Regions from separate parts of the Serratia sp. EC4 genome, predicted to be linked through region 3. Evidence: predicted binding sites of a transcription regulator. Region 3 holds the regulator's gene; each other region holds the start of a gene.
What was found. Region 3 encodes PurR, which represses purine synthesis genes. Its sites were predicted from a motif close to CANGCAAACGTTTGCNTG; they were not measured.

Region 1 (7,661 bases), on a different contig from region 3:
GCAGGTTGGCTGCGCCGATTTCGTCTTTTGCGCCGTAAACGGAAGGATACCAGTCTGACGACTGCGCGGCGGATTCTGCGGCGTGCGCGGGCACTGCGGCCAGCAAGGGCAGCAAGAGGGAGAGGCGATACAATGATTTCATCAGTGACTCATCCTTATAACGGAGTATTGCAGGGTGAATGAAAATGAGCCTCCGGAAATTGGCGGCGTGAGGCCGCCGAATAATAACCGGTGGAGAAAGAGGCTCATTTTTTAGTACGCGGGTGCTTTAGCGTAATGCTTTATAACGCGTGGTGAATAACCACCCGACGATGACTTCCTTATGCGGAAATAAATAACGCCGTGCGAGCGGCGTCATTGATATTATTTTTTCAGCTCTGCACTCATGGTGACGAAATTGCCCATGTAGGCGCTGGTGATTTTGTAGCCGCTTGCGCCGGCCTCTTGCGCTTTTTTAGCGATGAGGGCTTCGGTGGAGTCCAGCGTTCTGCCGGTTGCGGTCACGCTTTCTGCCGCGGCGTTAAACGACAGCATGGAAAACAGAGCGAGTGAAATAACGGTGATCATGGTTTTCATATCTTTATCCTGTGTTCGAAGGTTCGAAAAATAAGGGTGTCCGGTACGACACGATGGAGCGAAGGATAAAGACGTCGGCCTGGTGAATAAATAACAGAATCGTCAATAAACTATTCCATTTTTGCGCATAAACTAATTCTATTATTGTCTTTGAAGGTGAATATGCCGTGCGAGGTGGGGAGCGGTCGTCGGCGAGCGAATGAAAAAAAGCCCCTTGCGGGGCTTTGAGCGCTACGCCGAAAAACCGCCGTCGATGCTCAGGCTGGCGCCGGTGATATAACCCGCCTGCGGGCCGGCCAGGTAGGTGACGAAGCCGGCGATCTCTTCATCTTTGCCGTAGCGGCCGATCGCCATCAGCTGCTTGAGCTGTTCGGCGAACTCGCCGGCGTCCGGGTTCATCTCGGTATCCACCGGGCCGGGCTGCACGTTATTGACGGTGATGCCGCGTGGGCCGAGATCGCGCGCCATGCCCTTGGTCAACCCGACCAGCGCCGATTTGCTCATCGCGTACACCGCCGCGCCGCCGAACGGCACGCGCTCGGCGTTGGTGCTGCCGATGTGGATGATTCGGCCGCCGTCGTTCATGTGGCGCGCCGCCTCCTGGCTGGCGACGAATACGCTGCGCACATTGACCGCCAGCATGCGATCCAGGTCGTCCAGCGCCAGTTCCTCGGTGCCGCCCAGCGTAAATACCCCGGCGTTGTTCACCAGAATATCCAGGTTGCCGAAGTGGCTCACCGCCTGGCGAACCGCCTGCTGCAGCGCCGCCGCATCGGCGCTGTCGGCCTTGATGGCGAGGACTTTGCCGCCGGCGGCGGTCACGGCGCTCGCCACCGCTTCGGCGCGATCGGCCGAGGCGGCGTAGGTAAAGGCGACGGCGGCGCCCTCGCTCGCCAAGCGTTTAACGATGGCGGCGCCGATGCCGCGGGAACCGCCCTGAACGAATGCGACTTTGCCTTGCAGTGGGAGTGCTGTGGTCATGTTATTTCTCCAAAGTGGGTGAGGGTAAGGCGTTATTCCCAGTATCGGTGAAATGTCCGGCGGCCACTGTTCACAAAGAGCTTTGCCTGCCCACAACGAGAAAAGCCCCTTGCGGGGCTTCTTTCTTCCGTCGGTTGGCTGTCCGACGATCAGTTGAAGATTTCTGCGGTGCCGTACAGTTTGTTCTGACCACCGGCGGCGACGATGCGGTAGGCGCTGGCGCCCGACGCGGCGGCTTTGCTGGCCAGTTCGCTTTCCAGCGCGCTCAGGTTAGCGGCGCCGCTCACGGTGACGACGCCGATCTTCTGGGCGTCTGCAGCTGGTTGACTGGAAGGCAGGTCAGCGGCGAAGGTTGCGAAAGAAGCGGTAGCCAGCAGCGCAGCGGTAGCAAAAATTTTGACGTTTTTCATGATGCGTTCCTCAGAGTGTTTGTTAGGTGAGAGCCCGTTGTCTCTCGATGTGTTAAATACTAGTGCACCGGATGTGAATAAAAAATCGGAGAGTTTTGAGTATCTCCGTCAAATAAATTGATTGTTTTTCATCCGCTGGCGCGGGGCAAAAATCGCCACTACCCTTTACAGACGATCCTTAACCGGAGAAGCGTCATGACGATAAGCGCGTTTATCGGCAGTTGGGCGTTGGTGTCGTCGGTGTTCAAAAACCAGAACGGCGAGCTGAATTACCCGCTGGGCGAGCAGGTGTTGGGGCGCATCCACTATGAGGCCAACGGCACGATGGCGGCGCAGCTTTACAGCGCCGTGCGGCCGCGTTTCGCCGCCGCCGATTTGGCGCAGGGGTCTGAGCGGGAGATCCGCGCCGCCTTCATCAATATGATTTGCTACTTTGGCCACTATCAGGTGGAAGAAAGCGAGCAGCGGGTGGTGCATCAGGTCGAAGGCTGTTCGTTCCCCAACTGGGTAGGCAGCCGTCAGGTGCGTTTTTACGCTTTCAGCGGCGATCGGCTGACGTTGCGCACGGTGCCGCTGCAGCTCGGCAACGGCGTGCAGGTTGGCGAACTGGTGTGGCAGCGGACAGGGGCTTCGTCATGATCATCGTTCATCATCTCAATCACTCGCGGTCGCAGCGCATTCTGTGGTTTCTGGAAGAGCTGGGCGTGCCTTATCAGGTGCAGCGCTACGAGCGCGATCCGCAGACCATGCTGGCGCCGCCGGCGCTGAAAAAGATCCACCCGCTGGGCAAATCGCCGGTGATCGTCGATGGCGATCTGACGCTGGCGGAATCCGGCGCCATTATCGAATACTTGCAGGAAGCCTACGACGCACAGGGCATGTTTATGCCAACCGACTTCCACGCGCGTCAGCAATACCGCTACTGGCTGCACTACGCCGAAGGATCGCTGATGCCGCTGTTGGTGATGAAGCTGGTGTTCAGCCGTCTCGGCCAGCCGCCGATCCCCTGGCTGCTGCGGCCGGTGGCCGGCGCGATCGGCAAAGGCGTGCAGCGGGAATACCTCGACAAGCAGATCGCGCCGCACTGCGAATACCTCGAACAGCACCTGAATAAGGGCAGCTGGTTCGTTGGCAACGACTTCAGCGCAGCGGATATTCAGATGAGCTTCCCGCTGGAGGCGATGGCGGCGCGCGGCGCGTTGGATGATTGCCCGAAACTGCGCGGCTTCCTGCAGCGCATTCACGCCCGGCCCGCCTACCAGCGAGCATTGGAGCAGGGCGGTCCTTACGACCTGCTGAGTTAAGCGGATGGGCTATACTCGATGGGGTCATTCTTCATCGGAGGTAGCCCATGGCTACGCAAATCTTCGTTAACCTGCCCGTACGCGATCTGCCCGCCTCAATGGCGTTTTTTACCCAGCTCGGCTTCAGCTTCAACCCGCAATTTACCGACGATACCGCCGCATGCATGGTGGTCAGCGACACGATTTACGTGATGCTGCTGACCCACGACAAATTCAGGATGTTTACCCCGAACCCGATCGGCGATGCCAACCAGGCCACCGAAGTGTTGGTGTGCCTGTCGCAACCCAGCCGGGCGGCGGTGGACGAACTGGTGCGCAAGGCGGTCGCCGGCGGCGGCAACACCTACCACCCGCCGCGGGACTACGGCGTGATGTACGGCCATGGATTTCAGGATCTGGACGGTCATATCTGGGAATTGATGTATATGGATCCCGCTGCGGTGCAGACGCAATAACCCCGCCATGACGGCGTTCGCCGGGGCGACCGTCGTCCCGGTTTTATCGCGCGAGCGCCATTCCCGCCGCTTTCTGCATAAATTGCCGCGATCTTTAGTTGATTAGACGCTAGGGAAGGCAGGATAATCGTTTGCCTTGAATAAACCACCATAAATCACCCGTACCGCGCGCTGCGAGTTAAACGTTTGCCTGGGTGCGCATCGCCGTTGGCGGTGTGGCATAAGGGCAAGGATGCGGAACGTGACGTAAACGATTACGTGGCGATCGGGCGCGGGCGAGATTACAGGCCTGCTGTGACGGGCCGATTCATGAAACACAGGGGAAGTAACCTATGTCGAACTCTCAAGCGAACCACGCCGCAAAACCAACCGGCGGGCTTGATGGCTATTTTAAAATTTCCGCGCGCGGCAGCAGCGTGCGTCAGGAGGTGGTGGCGGGGCTGACCACCTTCCTGGCGATGGTGTACTCGGTGATCGTGGTGCCGAGCATGCTGGGCAAAGCGGGTTTCCCGCCGGCGGCGGTGTTCGTCTCCACCTGCCTGGTGGCCGGTCTGGGGTCGCTGTTGATGGGGCTGTGGGCTAACCTGCCGATGGCCATCGGCTGTGCGATCTCGTTGACCGCCTTTACCGCCTTCAGCCTGGTGCTGGGCCAACACATCAGCATTCCGGTGGCGCTGGGCGCGGTGTTCCTGATGGGCGTGCTGTTTACCATTATCTCGGTCACCGGCATCCGCGCCTGGATCCTGCGCAACCTGCCGATGGGCGTGGCGCACGGCACCGGCATCGGCATCGGGCTGTTCCTGCTGCTGATCGCCGCCAACGGCGTCGGCCTGGTGGTGAAGAACCCGCTGGATGGCTTGCCGGTGGCGCTCGGCGCGTTCACCTCTTTCCCGGTCGTCATGACGCTGGTCGGCCTGGCGGTGATCTTCGGCCTGGAGAAACTGCGCGTGCCCGGCGGCATTTTGCTGGTGATCATCGCCATTTCCATCATCGGCCTGATCTTCGACCCGGCGGTGAAATACCAGGGGCTGTTCGCCATGCCGAGCCTGGCGGACGCTGACGGCAAGTCGTTGATCTTCAGCCTGGACATCATGGGCGCATTGCAGCCGGTGGTGTTGCCGAGCGTGCTGGCGCTGGTGATGACTGCGGTGTTCGACGCCACCGGCACCATCCGCGCGGTGGCCGGGCAGGCCAATCTGCTGGATAAAGACGGGCAGATCATCAACGGCGGCAAGGCGCTGACCTCGGATTCCCTGAGCAGCATCTTCTCCGGCCTGGTGGGCGCCGCGCCCGCTGCGGTTTACATCGAGTCCGCCGCCGGCACCGCCGCGGGCGGCAAGACCGGCCTGACCGCCACCGTGGTCGGCATTCTGTTTCTACTGATCCTGTTCCTGTCGCCGCTGGCCTATCTGGTGCCGGTTTACGCCACCGCGCCGGCGCTGATGTACGTCGGCCTGCTGATGCTGAGCAATGTCACCAAGCTGGACTTCAACGACTTCGTCGACGCGATGGCCGGCCTGCTGTGCGCCGTGTTCATCGTGCTGACCTGCAACATCGTCACCGGCATCATGCTGGGCTTCAGCTCGCTGGTCATCGGCCGCATCTTCTCCGGCGAATGGCGCAAGCTGAACATCGGCACCGTGCTGATCGCCGTGGCGCTGGTGGCGTTCTACGCCGGCGGCTGGGCGATTTAAGCCCCTTGGGTTTCCCTCGCCCGCCGGGCGGGGGAGCCTGTTACGGCAATTCCCTTCTTAAGATAAGTCTTCTTCTGCTCTGCACCGCGTTTTGAAAGGCACAACAAGCTTTAACGGCTGTAAAAAAAGTGATCTACTATCGTGACCAACGCAGGCCCTGAGCCGATGTCGTCTGAATCGTAGAGTCTAAGGAAAGCATGGAAATCTTTTTTACAATCCTCATTTTGATCCTGGTGGTCTCCCTGTCCGGGGTGGTGACGCGCATGTTGCCGTTCCAGGTGCCGCTGCCGCTGATGCAAATCGCCATCGGGGCCCTGCTGGCCTGGCCGCATTTCGGGCTGCACGTCGATTTTGATCCCGAACTGTTCCTGGTGCTGTTCATCCCGCCGTTGCTGTTCGCCGACGGCTGGAAAACGCCGACGCGGGAGTTCCTGCATCACGGGCGTGAAATTCTCGGCCTGGCGCTGGTGCTGGTGCTTATCACCGTGGTCGGCGTCGGTTATCTGATCTACGCCATGGTGCCGGGCATTCCGCTGGTGGCGGCCTTCGCGCTGGCGGCGGTGCTGTCGCCGACGGATGCCGTGGCGCTGTCCGGCATCGTCGGCAAAGGGCGCATTCCCAAGCCGATCATGGGGGTGCTCGAGGGCGAGGCGCTGATGAACGACGCGTCCGGCCTGGTGTCGCTCAAGTTCGCCATCGCGGTGGCGATGGGCACCATGGTGTTCACCGTGGGCGGCGCGACCCTTGAATTCCTCAAAGTGGCGATCGGCGGCCTGCTGGCCGGCGTGGCGGTCACCTGGACCTACAGTAAATCGCTGCGGGTGATGAGCCGCTGGAGCGGCGACGATCCGGCGACCCAGATCGTGTTCCTGCTGCTGCTGCCGTTCGCTTCTTATCTGATCGCCGAACATATCGGCGTCTCCGGCATCCTGGCTGCGGTGGCGGCGGGGATGACCATCAGCCAGTCCGGCGTGATCCGCAACGCGCCGCTGGCGATGCGCCTGCGCGCCAACAGCGTGTGGGCGATGCTGGAGTTCGTGTTCAACGGCATGGTGTTCATCATGTTGGGCCTGCAGCTGCCGGGCATTCTTGAAACCTCCATCCTGCAGGCGGAGCTGGATCCGACCATCCAGACCTGGTATCTGTTCGCCGACGTGGCCACCATCTACGCCGCGCTGCTGGTGCTGCGTTTTACCTGGCTGTGGATAATGAAGAAGGCCAGCAACCGCTTTATGAAAAAGCGCCCGCTGCAGTTCGGCGATTACAGCACGCGTGAGCTGTGGGTGGCGTCGTTCGCCGGGGTGCGCGGGGCGATTACCCTGGCCGGCGTGCTGTCGATACCGCTGTTGCTGAGCGACGGCACTGCCTTCCCGGCGCGCTATCAGCTGGTGTTTATCGCCGCCGGGGTGATCCTGCTGTCGCTGATCGTCGGCGTGCTGGCGTTGCCGCTGCTGCTGCGTGGCGTGCAGGTGGCCGACAAGAGCGCCAGCAAGCAGGAAGAGCGCATGGCGATCGCCATGGCGGCCGAGGTGGCGATCGAGAGCGTGAATAAAATGGAAGAGCGCCTGGTTGCCGATACCGAAGAAAACCTCGATCCGCAGGTGTTGAAAGAGGTCAGCTCGCGGGTGACGGGCATGCTGCGGCGGCGTATCGCGTCGAAAGACGATATCGAGAATGCGTTGGCGATGGAAAACCTCGAGCGGCGTTTCCGCCTGACGGCGCTGCGCGCCGAGCGCGGCGAGCTGTACCATCTGCGCGCCACGCAGAAAATCAGCAACGAGACGCTGCAAAAACTGCTGCACGATCTCGACCTGCTCGAAGCGCTGTTGATCGAGCGCGAAGGGTAAACCTCAGAAGGGGAATTAACGTTTTTCCTCTTTATTTCTGTCCTGAAGGGCCGCCTGTGCGGCCCTTGTTTTTTGGCTACTTGAGCGGCGGCCAGTAGTCGCGGCAGCAGGCGATCCAGGCCTGCGCGCTGTGCGACAGGTAGCTGCCCTGGCGCCAGATCAGGCCGATTTTCCACTCCATGCGCGGCTCCAGCGGCAGCCAGACCAGGTTTTCCTTGTCCAGCCAGCGACAAACCGGCTCCGGCAGCATGGCGATGCCCACGCCGGCCTGCACCATCGAGGCGAGGAAGTCCCATTGGCCGCTGCGCACCGCGATTTGCGGTTCAAAACCGGCCTGGCGAAACGCCTTCATCAGCATCTTGTACAGCGCAAAGTCTTCGTTATAAATCAGGAT
Region 2 (7,661 bases), on a different contig from region 3:
AGCAGCCCTTTCAACTGCAGCTCAAGGTTGCCGTCGCCCGTCAGCGGCACCGGCTGCCATCCCCATTGCTGCAAGGTATTGAGCGGTACCGAGCGGCCGTGCAGCATCAGCTGGAACGGCTTGCCCGGCAACTGATCGACGGTCGCTTTGGCCTCAAGCAACCCATTAGGCATGAAGGCGCTGAGTTCGGTGACGGCGATCTGGCTGGCGTCGGCGTTCAGCGCCAGCGAAGGGCGCCGCACGTCGATCTTGTTGAAGGTCGCCTCGCTGCCGTTCAGGTTCAGCGAACCGGACCATATGCCCCACTGGTGGTCGCGCGCCAGCAGCAGGTTGCTGCCGTAACCGTCCAGCGCGGTGATCTGGAACGGGAATGCCGGGTTGATATCGATAATCAGATTGCGGTTGGTGGTCAGCTTGGTGACGTACACCTCGGCCAGCCAGTCCGGCAGCGGTTTCAGCCACAGCTCGCGCCAGTCGATAGGCAGGGTGTACTCCAGCGCCGCCATGGCCACTTCATCCAGCTGCAGGCGTTTGCCGGCGCGCAGCCAATTGCCGGAGGTGCGCAGCAGCCCGCCTTCCCAACGGGTGGTGAACTGCTGAATGGCGATGCCGGCGGAGGAGAGGCGCAGGGTGGCGATCGGGTCGATCAGGTGGAAACCGCCGTTGATCACATCACTGGCATTGACGTTGAGCGAGCCGTCTTCGCTGCGCCAGTCGCCTTTTTCGATGCTGACGTTTTGCAGCGACAGATCGAGATCGTTAAACGCCCACGCCTTGCCTTCCAGGCGCGCGTCGATCAGATCGAAACGCTTGAGGGTGACCGGCGGCAGGGCGGTAAAGCGCCGCATGAATTCCGCCAACGTCATCGGGGTCTGCAGGCGCACGCCGCTCAGCCGCAGGCGATCCACCTGCCAACTGCCGTCGGCGGCGCGGCTGGCTACGCCGGTCAGGTCGCCCTGCGCCAGATCGGCGCCGAAATTGTTCAACAGCAGCTGACCCTGCTTTTGCTCCCCCTGCACCAACACCTTCGAAGCGGGGATGCCGTTCAGCGTCATCGAACCGGCGCTGAACTGGAACTGATTGTTGTCCCCCAGCAGATGGCCGGCCAGCGGGCGCCACGGCGTGATGCCGGCATTGACCTGCTGCGCGTTGAGCTGCCACGCGTTATCGTTGGATTGCAGCGCCATGTTGCTCAGTTGCAGCACGTCGGCCTGTACAGGCAGCGCCGCAGTCTGCGGCTGCACGTTCAGCGTGCCGTCACGCAGCGTGACGCTGTGGAAATAGCGCGGTTCGGTGATTTGGCGCAGGCTGAGGCCGAGATCGACGCGTTTGGCGACCAGCGCCTGCGGCTGGCCACTGCGCGCCAGCCGCACGTCTTCCAGAGCGATCTGGTCCGGTTGGCGCCACGAATGGGTGATTTTTCCTATCGACAGGCGGTATTCGCTGTTGTCGCTGATCCAGGCGCTCAGGCGGCCTGCCGCCCAGCGGGTTTGCCCGACCAGGTACAGCAGCACCACCGCCAGCACGATCAGCAGCAGCAACGTCAGCAACAGCTTTCCGATAAATTTCATCGTCTACATCCGCATCGGTCAAAAAAGATACCCTGTTTATGCCGCAATTGGCTGGGCATCTCAAGGGCAATGGTCTGATAGACAATAAAAAACGGCCGCAAGCGGCCGTTTGAACGCCAATGGGCGGGTTACTTTTTCTCGTGTTCCTGCGGAAACACCAGGTTCAGCACGATGGCGGTAATGCCGCCGGCGGCGATGCCGGAAGAGAGCAGGGTTTTCAGCCAGTCCGGCGCGAACTGCAGGATCAGCGGCTGCTGGGAGACGCCCATGCCGACGGCCAGCGACAGCGCCATGATCATGATGGCGCGGCGGTTCAGGCGCTCGCGCGACACGATGCGCACGCCGGAGGCGGCGATGGTGCCGAACATCACGATGGTCGCGCCGCCCAGTACCGGCTCGGGGATGTGCTGCACGAAGCCGGCCACCGCCGGGAACAGCCCCAGCGCGATCAGCATCAGCGCCACCACGAAGCCGACATAGCGGCTGGCGACGCCGGTCAGCTGGATCACGCCGTTGTTCTGGCCGAAGCAGGAGTTGGGGAAGGTGTTGAACACCGCCGACAGCATCGAGTTCAGGCCGTTGGCCAGTACGCCGCCCTTCAGGCGCTTCATGTACAGCGGCCCGCTGACAGGCTGTTCGGAGACGTCGGAAGTGGCGGTGATGTCGCCGATGGTTTCCAGCGAGGTGACCATAAAGATCAGCATCAGCGGCAGCAGCAGGTTCCAGTCGAAGCCCAGACCGTAATAGAGCGGCGTGGGGATGGTGATCGCCGCCGTTGGAGCTGCCGGTGCGTCGGCGGGCAGCATGTCCATCGCCCAGGCCAACAGATAGCCGACCGCCATGGCGATCACCAGCGAAGCGACGCGCAGGTAAGGGTTGCGCTGGCGGTTCAGCAGGATGATGACCGCCAGCACCGCGCCGGCCAGCAGCAGGTTTTTCGGTGAGCCGAAGCTGTGATCGTTCATCGCGGCATAACCGCCGCCGATCGAGGTCAGACCGACCTGAATCAGCGACAGGCCAATGATCATCACCACGATGCCGGAAACCAGCGGGGTGATGATGCGGCGCGCCAGATGCAGCACGCGCGACAGTAAAATTTCGGTGCAAGAAGCGACCATCAGGGTGCCGAACAGCGCGGCCATCATGGTCGGCACGTCGGCGCCGCCGTTTTTCAGCGCCAGACCGCCCATGATCAGCGGCGAAACGAAATTGAAGCTGGTGCCCTGAATCGACAACAGCCCGGAACCCACCGGTCCCCAGGTTTTGATTTGCAGAATGGAAGCCAGACCGGAGGCGAACAGCGACATGCTGATGATGTGCTGGGTATCCTGTGCCGGCAGGCCCAGCGCCTGGCAGATCAGCAGAGCCGGTGTGATCACCGCGACGAACATCGCCAGCAGATGCTGGCCGGCGGCAAACAGCGTTTGCGGCAGCGGCGGGCGATCTTCCAGGCGATAAATCAGTTCACTGGCGCGGGGTTCTGAGGCGGCTTGGCGCGCGGCATCAAGCTCGGAGGATGACATGCTCATGGTGTGGCGTTTCCAGATACGGCAAAGCAGGCATTTTAATGCCCCGCCCCGCAAAAGCAAACGGTTGCGCGTAAATATTATGTTGCCGACTTTCTCGTTTATGTCGCATTTTCATTCATTTTTTCTTGTCATCTCAGCGTTTTTTACTTCTAATCCTGCACTCATCAAGTTTAAAAACTAAGTGGTTTTCTATAACTTATTATTTTTATTTGGATCTTTTCCCTTACATGGAGTACCTGGATGTTTCATCTTGATACTTATGGCACGTTAGTCGCGGCGACGCTGGTTTTGCTTCTCGGAGGCAAGTGCGTCAGAAGCATTCCCCTGCTGCGAAAATATACCATTCCCGCTCCCGTCGCCGGCGGTTTGCTGGTGGCCCTCCTGCTGTTAGCCCTGAAAAAGTTCGCCAACTGGGAAATCAGCTTTGACATGTCGCTGAAGGATCCGCTGATGCTGGCCTTCTTCGCCACCATCGGCCTGAACGCCAACCTGGCGCGGTTGCGCGCCGGCGGCAAGGCGCTGATGGTATTCCTGTTCGTGGTGCTGGGGCTGCTGCTGGTGCAGAACGCCATCGGCATCGGCATGGCGAAAATGCTGGGGTTGGATCCGCTGATGGGCCTGATCGCCGGGTCGATCACCCTGTCGGGCGGCCACGGCACCGGGGCGGCCTGGAGCAAGCTGTTCATCGAGCGCTACGGCTTTGAAAACGCGACGGAAGTCGCCATGGCCTGCGCCACCTTCGGCCTGGTGCTGGGCGGCCTGATCGGCGGCCCGGTGGCGCGCTATCTGGTCAAACACTCCTCTACGCCGGAAGGCACCCCGGAAGACAGCGTGCAGCCGAGCGGTTTCGAGAAGCCGGAAAGCGGCCGCCTGATCACCTCGCTGGTGATGATCGAAACCATCGCCATGATCGCCATCTGTCTGAGCCTGGGGCAGCTGATTGCCGGCCTGCTGAACGGTACGGTGTTTGAGCTGCCTAACTTCGTTTGCGTGCTGTTCGTCGGGGTGATCCTCAGCAACACCCTGGCCTTCACCGGTTTCTATACCGTGTTCGAACGGGCGGTATCGGTGCTGGGTAATGTCAGCCTGTCGCTGTTCCTGGCGATGGCGTTGATGAGCCTGCGCCTTTGGGAGCTGGCTTCGCTGGCGTTGCCGATGCTGGCGATCCTGGCGGTGCAGACGCTGGTGATGGCGCTGTACGCGATCTTTGTTACTTACCGGGTGATGGGCAAGAACTACGACGCGGCGGTGCTGGCCGCCGGCCACTGCGGCTTCGGCATGGGCGCCACGCCGACGGCGATCGCCAACATGCAGGCGATCACCGATCGCTTCGGCCCGTCGCATCTGGCGTTTCTGGTGGTGCCGATGGTGGGGGCGTTCTTTATCGATATCGCCAACGCCATCGTCATCAAGCTGTATCTGCTGCTGCCGGTGTTCCCGGCGGTGGGGTGATATCGCGAGTCACCACGAAAAGGGCGCCGCAGGCGCCCTTTTTTATGCGTTGGAGTAGCGCGCCTTCTCCGGCAGCCAGCGTTCGATCAGCGCCTGGGCGTGTTCCGGATAGTGCTGATGGAGATGGCGAGCGACGCGCTGCACTTCGGGGATCATCGCCTGGTCGCGCAGCAGATCCGCCACCTTGAATTCGGCGCTGCCGGTCTGGCGGGTGCCCAGCAGCTCGCCCGGGCCGCGGATCTCCAGATCGCGCTGGGCGATGACAAAGCCGTCGTTGCTGTCGCGCAGCACTTGCAGGCGCGTTTGCGCGGTTTTGCTCAGCGGCGTTTTGTACAGCAACACGCAGTGTGAGGCCACGGCGCCGCGCCCTACGCGGCCGCGCAGCTGGTGCAGTTGCGCCAGGCCCAGCCGTTCCGGGTTTTCGATGATCATCAGGCTGGCGTTCGGCACGTCGACGCCGACTTCGATCACCGTGGTGGCGACCAACAGCTGCAGCTCGCCCTGTTTAAACGCCTGCATCACCGCCTGCTTTTCCTGCGCTTTCATGCGGCCGTGCACCAGCGCCACCTTCAGCTCCGGCAGCGCGGCTTTCAATTCTTCCCAAGTGGCTTCCGCCGCCTGCGCTTCCAGCAGCTCGGACTCTTCGATCAGCGTGCACACCCAGTAAGCCTGTCGCCCCTCTTCCAGACAGGCGCTTTTCACCCGCTGAATGATGTCGGCGCGGCGGGTATCGGGAATGGCGACGGTGGTCACCGGCGTACGGCCCGGCGGCAGCTCGTCGATGACCGAGGTATCGAGATCGGCGTAGGCGGTCATCGCCAGCGTGCGCGGGATCGGCGTGGCGGTCATGATCAGCTGATGGGCGTGGAAGCCTTGCTCTTCGCCTTTCTCCCACAGCGCCAGCCGCTGATGCACCCCGAAGCGGTGCTGCTCATCGATGATCACCAGCGCCAGGCCGTTGAACTGCACCTGCTCCTGGAAGATGGCGTGGGTGCCGACCACCATCGACACCTGGCCGCTGGCGATGGCCTCCTGCTGTGCAATGCGCGCCTTGCCTTTCTGCTTGCCGGCCAGCCAGCCGACTTCCAACCCCAGCGGTTCGAACCACTGGCGGAAGTTGTTGGCATGCTGTTCGGCCAGCAGCTCGGTCGGCGCCATCAGCGCCACCTGCTTGCCGTGCGCGATGGCGCGAAGCGCCGCCAGCGCCGCCACCAGCGTTTTGCCGGAGCCGACGTCGCCCTGCACCAGCCGCATCATCGGGAAGTCTTTTTGCATATCGGCTTCGATGTCGGCCACCACGCGCGTTTGCGCGCCGGTCGGCGAGAACGGCAACTGGGCGAGAAAACGGTTTTTCAGCCGATCGTCCGGCAGCAGCGGCTGCGCCTGATAACTCTGCGCGCCGGCGCGCACCGCCAGCATGCTGAGGTTATGCGCCAGCAGCTCTTCGAGGATCAGACGCTTTTGCGCCGGGTGTTTGCCCAGCTCCAGATCCGCCAGCTGGATGTCCGGCGGCGGGCGGTGCAGGGTGTGCAGCGCCTGTGGCAGGCTCATCAGGCCGCCGCTCAGCTCCGGCGGCAGCAGCTCGGCGATGGCGCAGGTATCCAGCAGCGCCAGCGCCTGATCGGTCAGCTTGCGCAGCGTGGCCTGCCGCACCCCTTCGGTGGTGGGGTAAACCGGCGTCAGCGACTCCTGCAGCTCAACCTCGCTGGTTTCGCCCTGAATACGGTATTCCGGATGGATGATCTCCGCGCCGTGGTTGCCGCGTTTGATCTCGCCGTAGGCGGTCACGCGGCGGCCGGTGGCCAGGCTGTTTTTCATTGCGGCGTTGAAGTTGAAGAACCGCATGGTGAGGATGCCGGTGCCGTCGCTGATCTGGCAGGTCAGCATGCGGCGGCGGCCGAAGCTGATGTCGCTGCGCAGCACTTCCCCTTCTACCGTGGCGTAGATGCCCGGCAGCAGATCGTTGATCGGGTAGAGGCGGGTGCGGTCTTCGTAGCGCAGCGGCAGGTGCAGCAGCAGATCCTGAATGGTGTCGAGGCCAAGCTTGGCCAGTTTGCCCGCCTGGCTGGCGCCAACCCCGGAAAGCGTGGTGAGTGGGACAGCATCCAGCAGGCGGCCTTTCATTTGCGCACCGTCGCCTGCATGGCCGCCCACCATTCGGCGCTGGCGACCACCTGGCCCTGTTCGTCGATCTGCGGACGCGGCAGCCCCTTGCGCTTGGCCACGTTGGCCAGCACCGGATAGCCGCCTTCGAACAGCAGACGCTGCTGCTCTTCTTCGTCCAGCATGCTGTTGTCGCGGCGATACAGACCGGCGTTCTGCCGCTGGCGCTGCGCCTCATACAGGATCAGCGCGGAGGCCACGGAGACGTTGAGCGATTGCACCATGCCGATCATCGGAATGACGATGTCTTGATCGGCCAGCGCCAGCGCTTCTTCGGTGATGCCGGTTTTTTCCTGGCCGAGCAGCACGCAGGTTGGCCGGGTGTAGTCCACCTCGCGGAAATCGACCGCGCGCGCAGACAGGTTGGTGGCCAGAATTTGCATGCCCTGCGCTTTCAGGTGACCGACCGCGTCGCCGATGGTGGGATGGGTTTTAACGCTGACCCAGCTGTTGCTGCCGGCGGCGGAGGAAACCAGGGTGCGCATGCGGGTGGTGGGCCACACGGCGTGGACCTGATGCACGCCGACGGCGTCGGCGGTGCGGATAATGGCGGAGACGTTATGCGGCTTGTGCACCTGCTCCAGGCAGACCGTCAGATCCGGCTGCCGGGTCGCAAGCATTTCACAAATCCGCGCATAGCGTTCAGGACTCATAAGCGCTAGTTTCGGTTGCGGTTAACTTTGATCACATCCGGCATGATACGGATTTTACGCATAATGTTTGCCAAATGGATGCGATCGCGGGTGGTCAAGCGGATAAAGGCGCTATAAACCCGACCGTCTTTCTCTTCGGTGTTCAGGCTCTGAATATTGGACTCGGCCGCGTTGATCGCCGCCGTCAGGTTGGCCAGCGCGCCCTGGTGGTTAAACATATCCACCTTGATCTCGGCGATGAACTCCTGCTCGGTCTCTTTATCCCACTCAACCGCCATGAACTTCTCAGGCTC
Region 3 (7,661 bases):
CCCAGTGACCCTTGCTGCAAAACGCGTTTAAAGAATTCGGGATTTTTAACCTGAATATCGAAAGGGCGCGATCCGTTGATTTCGATACCGGCCAGACCGAGCATTTCGTGCGCGATACGGTACCACTGGTTATCCTGGATGCTCAGATCTTCTATACACGATGAACTCATAGCTTCTCCATCACCTTCTTCTGACTGATGACCCGTTAGGAAACAGCTTAGACAATTTCTGCGGGTGCATACGTATACCAACGGGAAATAAGCCCGCGGCGTCTGATATCCGACTATGAACAGAGGAAATTTAAAGAAACGGCCCGACGCAAACGGCGCAGGATAAACGCCTCTTTAAAAAAAGAGTGTGACGCAAGGCGCGTACACAATAGCTGATTGAGATATAGAGATTATAAGGTGTTACTTTACAGGGTTGTTTTTGAGTATAGGCGTGCCGAGGCGTTGACTCAACTGTAAATCGCACTCGGCACGCATATTCTTTAAGTGATTATTAATCTTGGTAATTATGACGCTGAGTTAGCATGTTCCCGCTGTGCCTTTTGCTGCGCATCGGCCGCTTTTCCCCGCTGCAGGAAATAACCCAGCGCGGCCAGGACTACCGTAGATACCATCACCGTCACCGTTGCCAACAGCGGCTGGGCAATAAACGCCGACACCAGCATGCTCGCCACAAAACACAGCCCCAATTGCAGCGTATTTTGCAGCGCGGCGGCTTTACCGCTGCTTTCCGGGAATGGCATCAGCGCATTCGCCACCATGATCGGGTAGCCGGCGCCGTTGACCAGCGCCATGACGCAGAACGGGATCAGCAGCGTGGTGAGCGTCGGATTGGTCAGGGTCGCCACCAGATACAGGGCCACCATGCTGACAGCATAAGCTACCAGCAGCCACGGCAGCAGGGTTTTGCCATTGATGCGCTTGAGCGCGGCGCGGCAGCCATAGCCCCCCAACAGGAAAGCCAGCGTCTGCGGCACATAGCTCAGACCGATGTCGCTCGGGCCGTAGCCCATATCACCGAGGATGAACGGCGAGCCGGTCAGCCAGGCAAAGAAGCCGGCCGAGCAGGCGGCGTACATAGCGACGTTGCCGCTGAACACCGGGGATTTCAATAATTGCCAAAAACTGACGCCGCTTTTTGGCGCATCGGCGGCGGGTTGCGTTTTGGCGCGATCTTTGAGCAGCAACGTCGGCAGCAGCAGCAGGGCGGTGATGGCCAACAGCACGGCGAAGATCGCGCGCCAACTGGCGTGGTTCAGCAGCCAGGCGCCAAGCAGCGGCGCCAACGCCGGCGACAGCGCCACCAGCGGCATGATGGTGGCGAATACGCGGTTGGCCTGGCCTTCGCGATAGCGGTCGACCACCAGCGCTTGCCAGATGGCGGCGGCGGAACAGACGCCGACGGCCTGAATAAAGCGCAGTATCCAGAGCTGCACGGCATTTTCCACCCACAGCATGCCCAGGCAGCCGAGCGCGAACAGCGACAGGCCAATCAATAATACCGGTTTGCGGCCCAGTCGGTCGGAGAGCGGCCCCCACAGCAACTGCGCGAAGGCGAAGCCGGCCAGAAAGATGCTCAGGCTGGCGCTGACCGCGCCGGCGGAAATTTGCAGTTCCTCCCGCATGGCGCCGAAGGCGGGCAGGTACATATCGGTCGCCAGATAACCCAGCATGCTCAGGCCGGCGAGGTAGAACATAAAACCAAAGGAGTTTCGCATGGTATTTCTCGTTAATATTTTAGTGTCGCAGGTTTTTAGCGCCGGCCAGTGTATCCGGCTGGATCTCTGCTTGTGAAACGGTAATATTTGCAAAGTGCTGTTAAAAAAATTGAAGGCAAAGCGATGTGGTCTGAATATTCTCTTGAAGTTGTTGACGCGGTGGCGCGCACCGGCAGTTTCAGCGCGGCGGCGCAGGAGCTGCACCGGGTACCGTCGGCGGTGAGCTATACCGTGCGGCAACTGGAACAATGGCTGGCGGTGCCGCTGTTTGAGCGGCGTCACCGTGATGTGGAGTTGACGCCGGCCGGCGCGCTGTTTATCAAGGATGCGCGAGTTGTTATCAAAAAAATGCTCGACACCCGCCGCCACTGTCAACAGGTGGCCAACGGGTGGCGCGGCCAGCTGAATATCGCAGTCGACATCATCGTCAAACCGCAGCGCAGCCGCCAGCTGGTGCTGGATTTCTACCGCCATTTCCCCGACGTTGAACTGATGCTGCAACCCGAGGTGTTCAACGGCGTGTGGGATGCGTTGGTGGACGGCAGGGTGGACATGGCGATCGGCGCCACGCGCGCGGTGCCGGTCGGCGGCGGCTTCGCTTTCCGCGACATGGGGGATATGAACTGGCTGTGCGTAGTCAGCCCACAGCATCCGTTGGCGCAGCTGGCAGGGCCATTGAATGACGATCGGTTGAGGCCATACCCTGCGCTTTGTCTGGAAGACACCTCGCGCAATCTGCCCAAGCGCGTCACCTGGACGCTGGATAACCAGCGGCGGCTGGTGGTGCCGGACTGGACCTCGGCGCTCGACTGTTTGTGCGCCGGATTGTGCGTCGGCATGATGCCGGCGCATCTGGCGCTGCCGCGGGTGCAGCGCGGTGAGCTGAAGGCGTTGCAGTTGCAGCAGCCGTTTCCCGCCAGCCCCTGCTGCCTGACCTGGCAACAGGATAAACCGTCACCGGCGATGAGCTGGCTGCTGGCGTACTTGGGCGATGGCGAGACGCTGAATCAGGAGTGGCTGAGTGAGGCGGCACCGGAAGCCGCGCAGGCCTCCGGCAGGGAAGATGATCAGCGGCGGTAGTCGATGAACGGACCATCGGCGACCGAACGGCGTTCGACCAGCTTCGGATGCACTTCGATCACCTGCGATTCTTCGCGTTTGCTGATGATGCGATCCAGCAGCATGGTGAAGGCCATTTCTCCCAGGCGTTCTTTCGGCTGGTGAATGGTGGTCAGCGCAGGGGTGAAGTAGCGGGCGTTGCGCACGTTGTCATAGCCGATCACGGAAATATCCTGCGGCACTCGCAGCCCCAGCTCGTCAGCGGCGCAGATGGCGCCCATCGCCATGATGTCGCCGCCGCAAAATACCGCGGTCGGCCGCTGTTTTTGCGACAGGATTTGGTGCATCGCCTTGTAGCCGGACTCCGGCTCGAAGTCACCCTGGACGATCCACTCTTCGCGAATGTCGATATGCGCTTCCTGCAGCGCCTTCATAAAGCCCTGATGACGGCCGCCGCCGGTGTTGCGCGACAGCTGGCCCGGGATGGCGCCGATATCGCGGTGGCCGCGCTCGATCAGGTAACGGCCGGCCAGATAGCCGCCTTCGAACGCGTTATCGATGATGGTGTCGGTGAAGTCGCCGCGCGCGGCGCCCCAGTCCATCACCACCATCGGGATATTACGGTAGTCCTCCAGCATGCCCAGCAGTTGATCCGGGTATTCGGAACACATGACCAGCAGGCCGTCGACGCGCTTTTGCGCCAGCATCGCCAGGTAGGCGCGCTGCTTGTCCAGATTGTTGTGCGAGTTGCACAGGATCAGGGTGTAACCTTTGCTGTAGCAGCTGTTTTCCACCGCCTCGATCACTTCGGCAAAATAGGGCGCTTCGCTCGAGGTGGCCAGCAGGCCGATCGACTTGGTGTGATTGACTTTCAGGCTGCGCGCCACGGCGCTCGGCGAGTAGTGCAGCTCTTTGATGGCGGCCCACACGGCCGCTTTGGTCTCTTCGGCGACGAAACGAGTCTTATTGATGACGTGCGAAACGGTGGTGGTGGAAACGCCCGCGCGTTTGGCCACATCTTTAATCGTTGCCATGTAAGGAATGACTCCTGAACTCACATGTTTACAGCATGTAAGTGTGATGTTAATCGTTTGCCTACGTAGATCCTTCTCCAGAGAAGCGAAAACTGAGTTTTTAGTGTGTTGAAGTCTTCAGCGCTTAATCAGGAGGGGCATGGATGCCGGTACGCAGTTGTGAACTGCGAATTTTGTCGCATATTGAACAAAAGTGGAAGAGGTAATCGAGATTATAAACCGGGAAATGATAACAAGATTTTATCGGCGAACTGTGGGAAAATGATTTGACGTACTAATTGTGCGCCTTTTATCCTTAGGAAAGCCCATTTTAAAGGAGTTGTCATGGATACCGATCTGAAGATGTCTCTGTTCACTACCGTCGGCGCGTTGGCGATGATCATCGCTTTCAGCTTTGTCGCCGCGTTGAACTGATCTCCCGCCGGTTTTAAAAAAGGCGCAGCCTCTGGCTGCGCCTCGTTACTTAGGCAAGGCCTGCGTTTACGCCAGGTTTTCCGCCGCAAATGTCCAGTTGACCAACGCCCAGAAGTTTTCCAGGTATTTTGGACGCGCATTGCGGTAATCGATGTAATACGCGTGTTCCCACACGTCAACGGTCAGCAGCGGTTTATCTTCACCGGTCAGCGGAGTTGCCGCGTTGGAGGTGTTGACGATCGCCAGCGCGCCGTCCGGTTTTTTCACCAGCCAGGTCCAGCCGGCGCCGAAGTTTTTCACGGCGGCATCGGTGAACTGTTCTTTGAACGCAGCGAAAGAGCCGAAGGATTTGACGATCGCGGCCGCCAGTTCGCCCTGCGGTTCACCGCCGCCCTGTGGCGACAGGCAGTGCCAGTAGAAGGTGTGGTTCCACACCTGCGCAGCGTTGTTGAACACGCCGCCGTTGGAGGTCTTGATGATCTCTTCGAGCGATTTGCCCTCGAACTCGCTGCCTTTCACCAGGTTGTTCAGGTTAACTACGTAGGTATTGTGGTGTTTGCCGTAGTGGTATTCCAGGGTCTCGGCGGAGATGTGCGGCTCGAGCGCGTTTTTCTCATACGGTAATGCAGGTAATTCAAACGACATTGCTTCCTCCTTTACAGCGCCACTTTTTTCCCGCCGAGGCGGGAGCCAGATGGGCCGTTTTTTATTGTGGTCATTCAATCTTAACAATTTTCATCATAAAAAACAGGAGGAAAAGCGAGAAATGCGCGAGGGAGAGTGCGATGGGCGATAGCTTGAGCAGGCGGTTGCGACCGGGGCCGCAACCGCGCAGAACAGGGAATTAACGGATGGTTTTCGGCGTCACTACGCGGCGTGCGCCGATGTAGTGGTTCTGCCAATAGTCGTTGTCGAGCTGGCTGATGCGGATCTCTTCGCCGGTGCGCGGCGACTGGATGAATTTGCCGTTGCCGAGATAGACGCCGACATGATCCGCCACGCCGCGGTTGTTGATGCGGAAGAACACCAAATCGCCGCTTTCCAGTTCGCTTTTCTTGATCGGCGCCGCGTCGCGCAGATGATACATTTCGTTGGCGGTGCGCGGCATCTTGATTTTCACCACGTCTTTATAGGCGTAATAGATGAGGCCGCTGCAGTCGAAGCCGGTGCGCGGCGAGCTGCCGCCCCAGCGGTAAGGTTTGCCCATCTGATCCATCAGCTTGGCCATCGCGGTCTGCTTGGCGTGCTGGTAACGCTTTTTGTGCGCCGGGCTGAGTTTCAACGGTTTTTCATCACGCGCCAGCTTGGCGATAGCCATGCCGGCGTCGCGGTGGCGGCCGTAGCCTTTTTTATAGCCCTTTTTCGGCGGGGTGACTTTAATCTTGGCGATTTTCTGCGCTTTGGCCTTGGGTTTGGCGCTGACGATCTTTTTCGCGCTTTTCTCGCTTTTGACCTTGGCGGTCCTGGTTTTTTTCTCGGGGGCCGTCACTTTGGCTTTTTTGGCGGCTTTATCCGCTTTCTTTTTTCTGCGGTCATCGGGCCGCGCTTCATTAACATGGCTTTTACGCTGCTCGGCGGCAACGCGCGCCTGTGGCGCAGCGTGCGCCAGATTGAAGAAGAGCTGCGTAAACAGCAGCGCAAAGAGCGTAAGAATTAAACGCATGTCGACGTCACCAACCTTGGCCCCGAAACGGATATCGAAAGAGTTACAGTATTCCCGAACTTCGCCATATAAAACAGCGAAGAACTCATAAATAATAATCCATATTGTGAGAAAACGTTAATGACATTTTTTTTGGTTTAAAATCAGCCTGTTGATGTATAAAAAAGCGCCAGGCGACGGTGGCGGATATAATTAAGCCGCGCCGTCATCGCGGCGCAATATATTAGTGAAATGGTCGGATTAAAAATGTTATTCTCAACGTATGTTTTGACCGGAATGACGTGGCCGGTGAAACGCGATCGGCGGCGGGCGAATATCCTTGCAAAAGATGGCGTTTTCTTGCGACTGTTCCAGCCGCTACAATAGCCCGCGTGATGCATGTTGTAGCCATGAAATGTGGCTTGAGGAAGCAATAAATGACGACGACACTTGAAAAAATTCAGCACCAGATCGCTGAAAACCCGATTCTGCTGTACATGAAAGGTTCGCCAAAGCTGCCGAGCTGCGGCTTTTCCGCGCAGGCTGTGCAAGCGCTGTCCGCCTGCGGCGAGCGTTTCGCCTACGTGGACATTTTGCAGAACCCGGACATCCGCGCCGAGCTGCCAAAATACGCCAACTGGCCGACGTTCCCGCAGCTGTGGGTAGATGGTGAGCTGGTCGGCGGTTGCGATATCATCATCGAGATGTATCAGCGCGGCGAACTGCAGCAACTGATCAAAGAAACGGCAGAAAAATATAAAGCGCAAGAAGACCAGCAGTCTTAATCGACGGGCTTGCGATTATCGCGTAACGGGCGGCGCCAGTGCAAACTGGGCCGCCTTTTTTGTTGATTTTATTCGGCGAGATCGCCGGCGGGCAGCGGCCAGCCGCCGAGACGTTTCCAGCGGTTAACCAGCTCGCAAAACAGCAGGGCGGTTTGCTCGGTGTCGTACAGCGCAGAGTGCGCCTGGCTGCTGTCGAACGGCATACCGGCCGCGATACAGGCTTTCGCCAACACCGTTTGGCCCAGCACCAGGCCGCTCAGCGCGGCGGTGTCGAAGGTGGCGAACGGATGGAACGGGTTGCGCTTCAGGCCGGCACGTTCGGCCGCGGCCATCAGGAAGCTGTGATCGAAGTTGGCGTTGTGCGCCACGATAATGGCCCGGTTGCACCCGCGATCCTTGAGCCCTTTGCGCACCGCTTTGAAAATGGCGTGCAGCGCGTCGTATTCGCTGACCGCGCCGCGCAACGGGTTGTGCGGATCGATGCCGTTAAACGCCAGCGCTTCCGGCTGCAGGTTGGCGCCCTCGAAAGGCTCCACGTGGAAGTGCAGGGTCTCGTCCCGCTGCAGCCAGCCATCTTCATCCATTTTCAGCGTGACGGCGGCGATCTCCAGCAACGCATCGGTATTGGCGTTGAAGCCGGCGGTTTCAACATCTATTACTACGGGATAAAACCCACGAAAACGACCACTCAGGGCGTTAAGATCACTTTTTTCGGCCATCAGTTTCTTATCTTCATCGAATGCAGCGCGCATTATGGCAAATTTTGCGCCTGGTTGCAGGCGCTATCGCGCGGAGAATCAGCAGGGCGCCAGCGCGCCCTGAAGGGGAGGCTTAGTGGCCGAGGCCCTGACCGGCGTGTTTGTTTTCGATCAGCTCAATTTTGTAGCCGTCCGGATCTTCGACGAAGGCGATGACCGTGGTGCCGCCCTTCACCGGGCCGGCTTCGCGGGTGACTTTGCCGCCTGCGCGACGGATGCTGTCGCAGGTGGCGGCAACGTCGT

Region 1: ACP39K_RS19735 (NCS2 family permease) is a predicted target of PurR. The motif match lies at 3,902-3,919, and genes of this name have one in related genera.
Region 2: ACP39K_RS22025 (nucleobase:cation symporter-2 family protein) is a predicted target of PurR. The motif match lies at 3,154-3,171, and genes of this name have one in related genera.

The regions. Positions count from the first base shown of each region.
Region 1 is NZ_JBNIDE010000008.1:124,964-132,624, reverse strand. It holds gene ACP39K_RS19770 (cyclase family protein) at 1-142, opposite strand, end outside; gene ACP39K_RS19765 (YdgH/BhsA/McbA family protein) at 364-576, opposite strand; gene ACP39K_RS19760 (3-oxoacyl-ACP reductase family protein) at 808-1,557, opposite strand; gene bhsA (multiple stress resistance protein BhsA) at 1,707-1,967, opposite strand; gene ACP39K_RS19750 (lipocalin-like domain-containing protein) at 2,163-2,606, shown strand; gene ACP39K_RS19745 (glutathione S-transferase family protein) at 2,603-3,271, shown strand; gene ACP39K_RS19740 (VOC family protein) at 3,319-3,726, shown strand; gene ACP39K_RS19735 (NCS2 family permease) at 4,059-5,420, shown strand; gene ACP39K_RS19730 (Na+/H+ antiporter) at 5,618-7,267, shown strand; gene ACP39K_RS19725 (LysR family transcriptional regulator) at 7,344-7,661, opposite strand, start outside.
Region 2 is NZ_JBNIDE010000011.1:21,288-28,948, forward strand. It holds gene ACP39K_RS22020 (AsmA family protein) at 1-1,571, opposite strand, end outside; gene ACP39K_RS22025 (nucleobase:cation symporter-2 family protein) at 1,700-3,100, opposite strand; gene gltS (sodium/glutamate symporter) at 3,341-4,552, shown strand; gene recG (ATP-dependent DNA helicase RecG) at 4,595-6,676, opposite strand; gene trmH (tRNA (guanosine(18)-2'-O)-methyltransferase TrmH) at 6,673-7,368, opposite strand; gene spoT (bifunctional GTP diphosphokinase/guanosine-3',5'-bis pyrophosphate 3'-pyrophosphohydrolase) at 7,374-7,661, opposite strand, start outside.
Region 3 is NZ_JBNIDE010000003.1:26,985-34,645, reverse strand. It holds gene cfa (cyclopropane fatty acyl phospholipid synthase) at 1-170, opposite strand, end outside; gene punC (purine nucleoside transporter PunC) at 515-1,726, opposite strand; gene punR (DNA-binding transcriptional activator PunR) at 1,850-2,806, shown strand; gene purR (HTH-type transcriptional repressor PurR) at 2,794-3,819, opposite strand; gene cydH (cytochrome bd-I oxidase subunit CydH) at 4,144-4,233, shown strand; gene sodB (superoxide dismutase [Fe]) at 4,300-4,878, opposite strand; gene ACP39K_RS10210 (C40 family peptidase) at 5,078-5,896, opposite strand; gene ACP39K_RS10205 (Grx4 family monothiol glutaredoxin) at 6,313-6,660, shown strand; gene rnt (ribonuclease T) at 6,729-7,412, opposite strand; gene gloA (lactoylglutathione lyase) at 7,492-7,661, opposite strand, start outside.